DNA from 3 places in the Paenibacillus sp. FSL F4-0097 genome. Region 3 is predicted to be linked to each of the others. Evidence: riboswitches for the same ligand, from Rfam matches in the RefSeq annotation. Region 3 holds a riboswitch; each other region holds the start of a gene.

Region 1 (4,272 bases), 3.0 Mb from region 3:
CAGCAAGTATTGGGATATTCCGACTCTATTATAGGCATATTTTTCAAGTGCATGCAATAATAAAGTCGAATTTTGTATATTGTTGTCGAACTGTTGGGTTATTGGATTTCTTCTATGGTTGCAAGCAGGATATTAAAAGCTGTGATGATTCTAGGTGCCCCTATAACGGGTACTAAGTGTAATAGAATGCCTTTAAGCTGTTCTACGGTGACTCCAACACGAAGGGCCATAACATAATGAACACCCAGCTGTTCGAATTGACCCATTGAAATTAAAGATGAAATGACTGCGATTTCCTTCCAGTCAGGGGCTATAGTATTACGTTGAAAAATATCGCCATAGGCATTCCCCATAATAAATTCAGCCAAGTCAGGGAAGTGGTCTTTAATTGGAGCTAGTGCTTTTGCGCCATAGTCTCCTGATAGATTCGTGAAGTGGTTGAGACCACTGTTGATATTTTCCTTCATGGTTAGCCTCCTAGTTTAGGTTCAAAGTACGGTGTGCAGTCGGAGGGACTTCATCACGGTCTGTTAGTAGTTCAATAACGGCAACATGGTTTAGAGCTACCGCATCTTTAATTGCAGCTGTGAATTCATCCGCAGTCTCACATTTGTAGCCTTTAGCACCTAGAGATTCAGCGAATTTCACGGCGTCCATTGGCACTTCATATAGAGTTCCATCGATACGACCTGTGGTTTTCTCCATACCCTTAAGAGCCATATCTAGTTGCTTATTATTGACCACGATAAAGATGACAGGGATATCTTTGCAGACAGCGGTGTTAATCTCAGCGCCGAGCATCATGAAACAACCATCACCTGTAATGCAGAGGACAGTTTCTTCAGGAGCTGCAACTTTTGCACCAATAGCCATGCCGATCGAATTACCCATGCAAGCAAAATAAGCATCAAAAACAAAGCTGCCCGGTTTCTTAACCTTGTACCATTTTGCAGCGTGGAATCCATGGCTTCCATCATCAACGAAAATTGAATTATTATAAGGGATCAAATCACTTAAAGTGCTCATTACTGAAGCCAGTGAAAGATTCTTGAGGGTTGGAAGCTCTTCTGAATAATCAGCATCGGCCAAAGCCTCACGTTTGGTGATTGTGCTGGGGTCAATATGATTTAGGCAGTGCACCAAATTATCGCGCAGGTCCCCAGTGACCGGTATCGTTTTGGACAATAGGATTTTTCCGACAAAGGTTGGATCAATATCAAATTGAATTAAAGTTGCTGGATGATTCTCCCGTTTAAGATTACAGATGGTCATATCACTTAAACGTGATCCAAGCACTATAAACAGATCGCTTTTATTCAATAAATCATCCCCGTGGGTCGAACCGCCAACGCCAATAGGACCATGATAGAGCAGGTGATCCCAGACTATAGCCCCTTTTCCACCAGGAGATGTTACTACAGGAATATTAAAAGTTTCTGCGAGTTGAACAAGCTCTTTATGTGCTCCGGAGCGGTTAATTCCTTTACCCGCAATAATCAAAGGATTCTTAGCAGCTTGAATAGCATCGATGACTCTATCGATATTTGCTTGACTAATTAGAGACTCTCTTTCAGGGATTACAATATTGCATTCTTCCAATACTTCAGTTTGTACATCAAAAGGAATACAAAGATGAACAGGACCCCGTTTGGCCAGGGCCACAGAAATCGCATGATTAAAAATAGTACCAAAGTGATCCCCACGTTCAACCAATTTACTGAACAAGGTGGCAGGTCTGAACATATCAGCTAAATCAGCCAGAAAAGAGGTGGAGTCCTGACATTGAGGAATTCCAAGCTCTGTAATGGATTGGTGGCCAGTAATAAACAGGACAGGTAGGTTGTTAGCTTTCGCATGAGCTGCTGCTGTGAGCAGGTTAGTTCCACCAGGACCAGAAGTACCAAATGCTACGCCTAGGTTACCCGTTTTCAGCGCATACCCTGCTGCTTCGAATCCGGAGCTTGCTTCATGTCTGCCGGGAATAAATTCAATACCGTAATCGACCATCTTTAGAACTATTGGACAAATCGATTTGCCAATGATCCCAAAAGAATGGGTGACTCCTAGGTTACGTAGTGCTTCCGCCATGTAATCTGCGACTGTCTTCAAAAGAAACACCTCACAAGTTTTTTGATATATATTAGTTATTAATCTACCGAATAGATACGATAGATCAATATACTCAAAAAGTAAAAACCTGTGCTCTATAGTAAGCACAGGTTGGTGGCATAAGGCGCCGCTAAGACTGAACAATAGTTCAGCCGTCCTGGTTCCTCTGCAACCTGGCAATCATGGCCTCAAACGAAAAAATGAGGCTGTAGATCCATGGTTTTGCGTCATCCTCTTTCGAGGATTTTGCCAATATTAATTTATAGTTGATAAGAATAATTTTCCTTTACAATATATTCCTCATTAATTTTTGTCAACATAATCCGCTAAAAAAACTCGAAATTTGACGAAAGTCTTGTCCAAGAGATGAAGTTTTGCCTCGCGAAAAAAACTGCCACCTAAGACTCAGCTTAGGTGGCAGTTGATAGTTTTGAACTAGAATTTAAAGATATGAATGGTTTTTTGCAGATTAAATACGGCCTGGGTCATTTTTTCCGTTTCTTCTGCAACAGACTGCAGGGCATTAATCTGTTCATTCATAGCCGCCGATACCTCTTCAGTGCCTGCAGCGGTTTCTTCGGTGATTGCTGAGATATTCTCAATTGCACTGGAAATTTTCAAGGCACTTTCTAGCATAAGATCACTCTCCGCAGAGAATGAAGAGATTTGCTCGGTAATGTACTGCACGCTTTGTACAATTTGTGCGAAAATATGGGCAGATTGAGTGATCATTTCATTCTGAACCTGCACAACCTCTTCATTGATGGCGATATTATCGATGGCTTGTTTAATATCTGACTCAATGCTGCGGACCAAACCGAATACTTCTTTTGTGGAAGCCGTAGATTCCTCAGCAAGCTTGCGAACCTCTTGAGCGACAACGGCAAAACCCCGACCATGCTCTCCGGCACGAGCAGCTTCGATGGAGGCATTGAGTGACAGCAGGTTGGTCTGCTCAGCGATCTCTGTGATGGTCTTGGTGATCATCGTAATCCCGCGGGCATTTTGTGAGAGAGCTTCAATAGTATCAGCCACTTTTTGTGTAGCCTCTATGTTTTTACGCATGCCTTCAGCCTGTGTATCTACGGATTGGCGCCCTTGCTCAACAAGTTCTAAGGTATGTATTGAACGTCTGTTCATTTCTTTGGTGGAGTTCGTATAATTGGATACTTTGGTCTCAATGTCTTTAATGGATTCTGTCATATCAGCGATATCCGTAGATATTTCATTTGCACCAAGAGCGAGCTCGGTAGAAGAAGAGGCTACTTGTGCCATAACAATTTTCAGGTTCTGGTTCTTATCTTCGATTCCGCGGCTTGCATCCATTACTTGACGGGTGATCTGCGATGCATCGGTCAGAATCTTCTTGAGCTTATCAATCATTGTGTTAAAGGAGCGGCTTACGTCACCCATTGAACCATTTTCGTCCGCTCTGCTAGTGAAATCCCCCTTCGAAATACTGTGAGATACATTAGCAATATCATCAAAAGATGATGTAAGCGTTCTCTCCACGAAGCGAGCAACAGGTAAAGTCAGACCTGCAAGAACAACTACTAGTATAATTCCTACGAGAAATTGACCTAGAATCATTAACGTAACTAAGACAGGAATAGCAAACAGTGCGGCAACGAGGTAACATCCGGCAACAATTCTTTGTTTTAACGGAAGTTTGTGCATCCAGCTCATTGGTAAAATGTCCCCCTTATTAAATTTTATGTAATGGTGTTATTATAGGGGATTTATAGGTCATTGGTCTATAGAGAAGTGTCATAAATCTTCTTTAAGTAGTAGATATTTAGAATTCATGTCAAAATTCCTCATATATTGTGGAAATTGTTTTAATAGCAGACTTTACCATCCCTACTAGTTCGGTAGGAGCTAAAACAATAACTGAAGGAGAAAAAGAGAGTACGATACGACAGGCAGATTCTATAGTATTAAACTCGGCCTCTACGTTCATCCACCCAGTATTAGCAGAGGGTTCTACTAAAGTTATAGTTACATATCTTTCACGTTGTAATTCTTTAAGAATAGACTCATTCACCTTTAATTTCACTACATATTTTGGCAGAGCTGCTTTAAAAGCTAAAGTCGACTGTTCCCAGTAGCTTTTTAAATCAAAAGTCTCAGGTCTGACAAATGATTCATTAGTTGCTTCAGCTT
Region 2 (4,272 bases), 1.7 Mb from region 3:
ATAATGGTTTGATTGGAAACATGTCGAACGGATTCGATTTGAATGCTTGGATATTGCTTAACTCCAGTATTGATAGTATCCCCTGCTTGATGATTAGATTGTAAGGGAATATTCCGATCACTGTAAAAAATGAGATTCCGTGCTTCAAACCTGTAGTCCTTTTTATCATCCTTTAATGTATCAGGTGTCACATATACTCCAATGAGTTTCTGGCTTTCAGGATCGTATTCTAAATAACCGTATACCTTTGCCTTGGCACCGGATTCACTAGTCATGATGTTTTCCTCTGTAGCAAATCCAGTATATTTGGATAGATCAGATTTAGTATCAAGTGATAACAGCATTTTCATTTTTTCTCCATCAGTTACAACACCGTTCAAATTCATTGTTACTCCTGAAATGGAAGTTTGAAGATTATACTGTTGACCGATGCCGTTATTTAATGCATTGCTCACACTTCGACCACCAATTTTATCCCAATTAATCGTCATACTAGCGAATACAGGAATGGTTACAAGTAAGAGGCAAGAGAAGACAATACTGATAGGAATAAGCTTTTTATTAGACCTAGGAGTATTCTGGGAGGCATGCAGATTTCTTTGACGTGTATAAGCTTCTTGTTCTATGGCAGTCCACATCAAATCATAATCCGGTCGGGGAATATGTTTATCTTTTTCAATATAGAGACTCATTACTATTCAGCTCCTTTAGTTGGGTTCCACCCATTCTATTTAGTATTTTAAGTCCCTTGTTCAGTCTGGATTTTACAGTTCCTTCGGGTATGCTCATAACTTTAGAAATCTCGGGTACAGTCAATTCGTTTATAAAACGAAGGACTACTACCATTCTGATTTTGTCAGGAAGCTGACTGTATAACCCTTGTAATTCTTTTTTAGTTTCCTGTCGATCCAAACGTTTTTCTACAGGGTTTGATTCCTCAGACCTGGATAGTAAATAATTACGTACTTCTTTCATCCACCCCGTCTTACGCCTTTTGATCACACTGCTGCACTCATTCGAAGCAATTCGTAAAATCCAAGCTTTCAAGTTTCTTACCTTCGACTTATCCGCTAAGATAACTTTTACAAATACCTCTTGGGAAATATCCTCCGCATCTGCCTGATTTTTCATTAAGTAGTAACAAAAATAATATACTTGTTCTTTATAGAGCTCGAAAATTTCCCGGTCACTCATTTTGCTGCACCCCCTGTCTCTGCTGTTCTCATTAATAAGACTTATAAGCGTATGTAATCGTTCATTTTTCATTTTGATTGTAGTATTTCTTCTGAGTATCATAGCGAATTCGAATGGAAGATAAGTCGTTTACAGGTAATTATAACCATGATAAAATTAGCGGTGGGACATGCGTCCCTAATCTATTAAAACTAATTGAATGTCCGCGTTAAAGGTAAAATCATCGAAAGATGATGACACAAAGCCATGGGTCTAAAGCCTTTCGACAGAAGGAAATGATCGCCAGGCCGCCATAGGGATGTCTTATGAAGCATAAAGGATAGCTCTAAGAATATGTAGTCTATTTTGAGCTCTTTTATTATTTCGACCTATACGGCGTTACATTATCGCAAGGGGCCGAAAGGGGAAGTACATGAACAGTTTTTTCAAAACAATAGGTACTAGTTTGGCAGTAGGTGCTTTATTGCTGTCCGGAACGATCGGATGGATGTCTAATCCAGGAGTAGTGTCTGCAGCTACCTCAACAGTAGTAACCGCGGATCAGATGATCAGCAAAGTAACGGCAGCCTCCAAAGCAATAAAGAATTTCCATCTGGATGTGACCAAAAAACAGGATATTCAAAGCGGCGGGGTGCGTATCAGCAACACCAACACTCTGAAGCTGGATATCAACCGTCTGCCGAATTTTGCCGCAGCAGGCACTGTCGCTAGTAGTCTTTTAGAAACATCGTACAGTCTATATGCCAATGACAAGGAGTTTTACTATCTTGTAGACGGAAGTGAACTGATCGATGAATCTGAAGATGAAGGTTACGACGATGACGGGGAGCCGATCGATCCTGATGCACAGTATTGGCTTGGACTGGAGAAAACGGAATGGGATGCCTTTTACTCTAAAGGCCAATACGATCCTGTTTCCATGCTTGATTCGGTCAAAAGTTATAAAAAATCCATGAAAGTCAGCACGGCTGGCGCACAAACGGTCTTACAATTCACGGTAACCGATCCGACAGCAGCTAAGGGGATAATCAAACTCTATGACCAGGAGAACCTCTGGGATGGTGAGACAGTTCAACCCAAAAGCGTAACGTGGAAATTATTCGTCAATACTAAGACCTGGCAAACGGAAAAGCTGACAGTCGATCTGAGTTATGTGCTGGTAAGTGATGGAGCAAAAGATACATACACCACGAAAATTGAAGCTAAATACTCCAAGAATAATAAAGGTACAGCCATTGTAAAACCGGCCGAACTAGAATAATAAGGACGATTCATATCGAGCAAAAAGCGCTGTTCCGCTGAACAGTGCTTTTTGCTGTATTCAACAGTAGTTGTTTATTAGTTGACAAGAATAAATCATTGCTGTAATTTATATGTATGCGCATGTATATAATATTTTGTTTAAATATAATTTAATGAAAGTTGGGAAAAAGATGATAGCACTAGACACAACATTAACTTTTCGCAGAGGACTGACATTAAAAAACCGAGTGGTTATGGCTCCAATGACCACGCGAATGAGCTTTTATGACGGTGTAGTAACACAAGATGAATTGAAATACTATTCACTAAGAACGGGCGAAGTAGGTGCGGTCATCACTGCGGCAGCAAATGTACAAGAGGGTGGAAAAGGATGGGAAGGTGAACTTAGTGTTTCCTCCGATCAATTTATTCCTAGCCTTAGCCGATTAGCATCTACTATTAAACGAAATGGAACAAAAGCTATTTTACAACTATTCCATGCAGGAAGAATGACAGATTCAAAAATACTACGTGGCGTACAACCAGTTTCCTCCAGCGCCATTGCTGCCGAACGTCCGAATGCAGAAATTCCAAGAGCATTAACAGAAGATGAAATTTTCGGTGTAATTGAGGATTTTAAAAAAGCGACTCAACGTGCTATTCAAGCTGGATTTGACGGGGTAGAAATTCATGGAGCAAACACATATTTAGTCCAACAGTTCTTCTCTCCACACTCCAACCGTCGTGATGATCAATGGGGCGGAAGCTTAGAGAAAAGATTTAATTTCATTAACCAATTAGTGGATGCAGTTATTGCTGTCGTTGACAATTCAAAGGTTAAGGATTTTATTGTCGGCTATCGTTTTTCTCCAGAAGAATATGAAGAGCCTGGAATTAAAATCACCGATACCTTTTATCTTATTGATAAATTAGCTGATAAAAAGCTAGATTATCTGCATATTTCATTAGGGGATTTTAAGAAAGTATCTGCATCAGAAGATTTTAAAGAAAAATCAATCCTGCAATATGTACATGAGAAAATCAATGGCCGTGTACCTTTAATTGGGGTCGGAGATATCCGTACCAAACAGGACGCAGAGGACACGTTGACAAATGCTGAATTAGTAGCAGTAGGACGTTCTCTTATCATTGATCCTCATTGGACAAGTAAAGTGCTGGAGGGTAAAGAAGATATCATCAGAAGAGTACTTGCTGATCAAGATAGAGAAGAACTCGTAGTAGAGAATGGTATTCTAGAATTCCTTAAATTAATGATGCCTGATCGTTTACGCTAAACCCAAACACAGTTTTGAGCGCTATATCTATAACGTTCCGCGGTAATTCCGCGGAACGTTATTTTTCTGTAACGACTCTATTCCCTCTTTAAGATTGTTGTCGTATGTTTCAACATTCGATTCATGAGATTTCGCCGTTCTGTTTTTATGTCGGTGTCGCTTCTCTTTAATGCGTCGCGGATGGGGATGATCTCTGTAATTTTCCTGCCGCTTTTTATTCTTCGATCTACACAAGTCGGAATGTAACCTACGTTAGTTATACTCGTGTGTCCTTTTTCATCCTTCTTTATTTTAAGCGTAAGAATGATACCGCTTTGTGTATAAGGAATATTCATTAGTTTAGTCGAAACAAAATTCCCCAATGAGTAAATAACGAATTGTTTTTTTCCACGAAGCGCTAACGGTTGTAGAACATGTGGGTGAGACCCCAGTATGATGTCGGCGCCATTTTTAAAGAAGAGATTGACCAGCTCTTTTTGCCTCTTGTTTGGAGTGTAACGGTATTCGCTTCCGAAATGCAGATAAAGCAAGACTAGATCGA
Region 3 (4,272 bases):
AGAAACCAAATATCCGCTGAAGAAAATGATTCGTTTTGCGTTAGATGGCATCACCTCTTTTTCACATAAGCCGCTTAAGATTGCTACGTATATTGGATTCTTCCTTTCATTCTCTAGCTTTCTCTATTTATTTTTCGTCTTGTTTCAAAAGATATTTTTCACCTCCTGGACGGTTCCGGGCTGGGCTTCCATTGTAGGCGTCAATCTGCTCTTTAACGGTATCGTTCTGATGCTGTTAGGTGTGATTGGGGAGTATATCGGACGGATTTATGACGAGTCTAAAGATAGACCGCTATACATTGTTAGTGAGACTAAAGGCTACCAGAACGAAGAACAACTGGACCGCCGGAAGGACCACAATGATGTCAGATAAGAACTTGCGTGCTGCATTCATACAGTTCCTTAAATTTAATGCCGTAGGTTTGCTCAATACGCTTATTGATTTTGTGATTTTCACATTGTTGAATTCACTAGGGATGGTATACGCATTGGCGCAGGTGATCTCCTATAGTGCAGGTACGGCGAATAGCTTTATTTTGAATAAAAAAGTAACCTTTCGTGATCGCAACCGGGGGAATAAAGAAGGCTTCGACCGCGTGCAGCTGGTCAAGTTTATCGTGCTGAATCTGGTAGTGCTCGGAATATCACTGCTGCTAATGCATCTGTTGACAGACAGACTAGGTATTCAAGTCTTGATCTCAAAGGTGCTGGTTACATTTATCACGGTGATCATCAATTTCTTTGGAAGTCGTAAATGGGTATTTTAAACATTAATTTCAGGCAGAAGGAGTTGCTATGCTTAAAGGCAAGTAGCTGTTTCTGCTTGATTTGTATATAACCATAGAAACAATATACGGAGGTGAATAACATTGCGTAAATTCTCCTATCTACTCATACTGGCTGGGATACTTATCATGTTATATCCGACAGCTAACGAATGGTACAACGACAGGCAGCAGGAGAAGTTATTAGAAACGGCTGAACTAAGCACTGCCGATAGTACTCCCCAGCCAGATTTGAAGAGCAGGTATGCTGAAGTTACTCAGCTGTTAGCAGAGGAATCGGTTCTGGATGCTCAGGCACAGCCCCAACCCCAAGAGACAGAAAAGCCTGAACCGGAGATTGAGGTCGGTGGCAAAGTAATCGCACTAATTGAAATCGGTAAGATTGATTTGAAGCTGCCTGTATTAGAAGGGGCTACAAAAGCTAATATGAAACATGCTGCAGCCCATATGAAAGAAACGGCACCCCTTGGAGAGATCGGAAATGCTGCAATCGCGGCGCATCGGGCTAGAACTACGGGTCGTTTGTTTAACAGATTGAATGAGGTTGTTGTGGGGGATGTTATCACGGTAAAGACTAGTGATCAGGTGTTTAACTATGAGGTATACGATATTTCTGTTGTAGATCCGAGTGATGTCTCCGTTCTTGACGGGAATGACAAGGATAAGATTCTTACTCTGATTACATGTGATCCGCTAGTGAATCCAACGCATCGGCTGATTGTTCATGCCAAATTAACAAAAGGAGAATAGTGAATGACAAGAAAACACAAATACCGGGAGATATTTATAAAATAATGGGTAATCTAGTAAATTAGGTCTTGTTCACAACTATAAATATGATAGTATTATACTATGAAAGCTAAACACGATAACGGCAAACCTTCCGAAAGGTAGGGACGCAAAGCTAAAGGGCCTTTTCCCGAAAGGATGGCAGCCAGCTACCGAATGAAGAGGCTTTTTTTGTTTGTTTCAAATGGATTCTATCAATTATATCTAGTAAAGCTAGAACAGATAGAGCTTATACGATAACGGCAAACCTATCGAAAGGTAGGGACGCAAAGCTAAAGGGCCTTCCCGAAAGGATGGCAGCCAGCTACCGAAAGGAGTTTTATCCGTGAAAAAGGTTTATTTTATGCTGGTGGCGTTATTCGTCCTAATGACTTCAGTTCCGATAAGTACAGCTCAAGCTGCAAGTGCAGATGCCAGCTGGCTGATTACATCCAAAGTGGCTCAAGGTGTTATTGGTATTAACTATGATATTCCGAAAGATAAAAGAATCAAACTCATGATCACCAAAGATAACAGCAGCTATACATATAACTTGTATGCTTCTGGACAAGCTGAGGACTTCCCTTTGCAACAAGGAAATGGGACTTATAAGGTTTCTGTTCTGGAGAATACAACCGGCAATAAATATAAAGCGTTATATTCCGAAGTAGTAGACGTAACCATGAGTGACTCGAATTCCGTATATTTGGGCTCCGTACAGAATGTGAAATGGAGTTCTTCTGATAAAGCGATTGTCAAAGCTAAACAATTAGTACAAGGCAAAACAACAGACGAAGAGAAAGTTAAAGCGATCTATAACTATGTAGTTGCGAATGTACAATATGATTACTCTCTTGCTAATAGTGTAACTACTGATTATATTCCAAGCATCGATAAGACATTGACTACTAAAAAAGGGATTTGCTATGATTACGCTTCTCTTTTTGCCGCAATGCTGCGGAGTGTAGATGTTCCTGCTAAGTTGGTAATGGGGAATACAAGCTACGTTACGCAATATCATGCCTGGAACGAAGTGTTGCTTAATGGGAAGTGGGTTACCATTGATACTACAGTGGATGCAGGACTTGCAAAGAGTGATAAGAAAACCGATTTAATTAAAGCCTCAAGCAAATATACTGCGGCAAAATACTATTAAATTCGTTGCTATAAACATAACTCTATTAAATAAACAACTAGCTTAATTATTAAGCTAGTTGTTTATTTTTATATTAGGGGTTGCTTTTCTATTAATAGTTGGGGTATTATAGGTAAGCGTTGTTAGACAGCGTACAGGCGATACAAACGAGGCTGATAAAAAGCTTCGAAAAATAAAGCTTGCATTTCTGAAAACAACATGATATATTATAAGAGTTGCTGCTGAGACATTAAACGGCGTCAACGAGAACTTGATCTTTGAAAACTGAACAACGAGTGAGTAGGAAATCACGTAAGTGATATCCAAAATTAGAGAATTAATTTTCTCGTCAGATGTTTCAAAATGAGCATATCGCTCTTTTCAATACTAATTGGAGAGTTTGATCCTGGCTCAGGACGAACGCTGGCGGCGTGCCTAATACATGCAAGTCGAGCGGAGTTATTTTGAAAGCTTGCTTTCAAAATAACTTAGCGGCGGACGGGTGAGTAACACGTAGGCAACCTGCCCTTCAGACTGGGATAACTACCGGAAACGGTAGCTAATACCGGATAATTTCTTTTTTCTCCTGAGAGAAGAATGAAAGACGGAGCAATCTGTCACTGAGGGATGGGCCTGCGGCGCATTAGCTAGTTGGTGGGGTAACGGCCCACCAAGGCGACGATGCGTAGCCGACCTGAGAGGGTGAACGGCCACACTGGGACTGAGACACGGCCCAGACTCCTACGGGAGGCAGCAGTAGGGAATCTTCCGCAATGGGCGAAAGCCTGACGGAGCAACGCCGCGTGAGTGATGAAGGTTTTCGGATCGTAAAGCTCTGTTGCCAGGGAAGAACGTCCGGTAGAGTAACTGCTACCGGAGTGACGGTACCTGAGAAGAAAGCCCCGGCTAACTACGTGCCAGCAGCCGCGGTAATACGTAGGGGGCAAGCGTTGTCCGGAATTATTGGGCGTAAAGCGCGCGCAGGCGGCTATTTAAGTCTGGTGTTTAAACCTTGGGCTCAACCTGAGGTCGCACTGGAAACTGGGTGGCTTGAGTACAGAAGAGGAAAGTGGAATTCCACGTGTAGCGGTGAAATGCGTAGATATGTGGAGGAACACCAGTGGCGAAGGCGACTTTCTGGGCTGTAACTGACGCTGAGGCGCGAAAGCGTGGGGAGCAAACAGGATTAGATACCCTGGTAGTCCACGCCGTAAACGATGAGTGCTAGGTGTTAGGGGTTTCGATACCCTTGGTGCCGGTTAACACAGTAAGCACTCCGCCTGGGGAGTACGGTCGCAAGACTGAAACTCAAAGGAATTGACGGGGACCCGCACAAGCAGTGGAGTATGTGGTTTAATTCGAAGCAACGCGAAGAACCTTACCAGGTCTTGACATCCCTCTGAATCTGCTAGAGATAGCAGCGGCCTTCGGGACAGAGGAGACAGGTGGTGCATGGTTGTCGTCAGCTCGTGTCGTGAGATGTTGGGTTAAGTCCCGCAACGAGCGCAACCCTTAACTTTAGTTGCCAGCAGGTTAAGCTGGGCACTCTAGAGTGACTGCCGGTGACAAACCGGAGGAAGGTGG

The links. A riboswitch is a leader RNA that binds a small molecule or an ion and turns the genes downstream of it on or off. The one in region 3 is predicted to bind cyclic di-GMP.
Region 1: another riboswitch for cyclic di-GMP. It lies ahead of MHH86_RS21020 (thiamine pyrophosphate-binding protein); the one in region 3 lies ahead of MHH86_RS03160 (transglutaminase-like domain-containing protein).
Region 2: another riboswitch for cyclic di-GMP. It lies ahead of MHH86_RS10735 (DUF6612 family protein); the one in region 3 lies ahead of MHH86_RS03160 (transglutaminase-like domain-containing protein).

What each region holds. Positions count from the first base shown of each region.
Region 1 is NZ_CP151965.1:4,670,215-4,674,486, reverse strand. Features, by position in the region: gene MHH86_RS21025 (carboxymuconolactone decarboxylase family protein) at 99-467, opposite strand; gene MHH86_RS21020 (thiamine pyrophosphate-binding protein) at 478-2,118, opposite strand; cyclic di-GMP riboswitch class I at 2,274-2,370, opposite strand; gene MHH86_RS21015 (HAMP domain-containing methyl-accepting chemotaxis protein) at 2,545-3,795, opposite strand; gene MHH86_RS21010 (YafY family protein) at 3,917-4,272, opposite strand, start outside.
Region 2 is NZ_CP151965.1:2,415,117-2,419,388, forward strand. Features, by position in the region: gene MHH86_RS10725 (DUF4179 domain-containing protein) at 1-692, opposite strand, end outside; gene MHH86_RS10730 (RNA polymerase sigma factor) at 676-1,194, opposite strand; cyclic di-GMP riboswitch class I at 1,398-1,489, shown strand; gene MHH86_RS10735 (DUF6612 family protein) at 1,607-2,455, shown strand; gene MHH86_RS10740 (NADH-dependent flavin oxidoreductase) at 2,568-3,731, shown strand; gene MHH86_RS10745 (CapA family protein) at 3,809-4,272, opposite strand, start outside.
Region 3 is NZ_CP151965.1:714,772-719,043, forward strand. Features, by position in the region: gene MHH86_RS03145 (glycosyltransferase family 2 protein) at 1-373, shown strand, start outside; gene MHH86_RS03150 (GtrA family protein) at 360-767, shown strand; gene MHH86_RS03155 (class D sortase) at 870-1,535, shown strand; cyclic di-GMP riboswitch class I at 1,649-1,731, shown strand; cyclic di-GMP riboswitch class I at 1,806-1,886, shown strand; gene MHH86_RS03160 (transglutaminase-like domain-containing protein) at 1,900-2,709, shown strand; rRNA gene MHH86_RS03165 (16S ribosomal RNA) at 3,077-4,272, shown strand, end outside.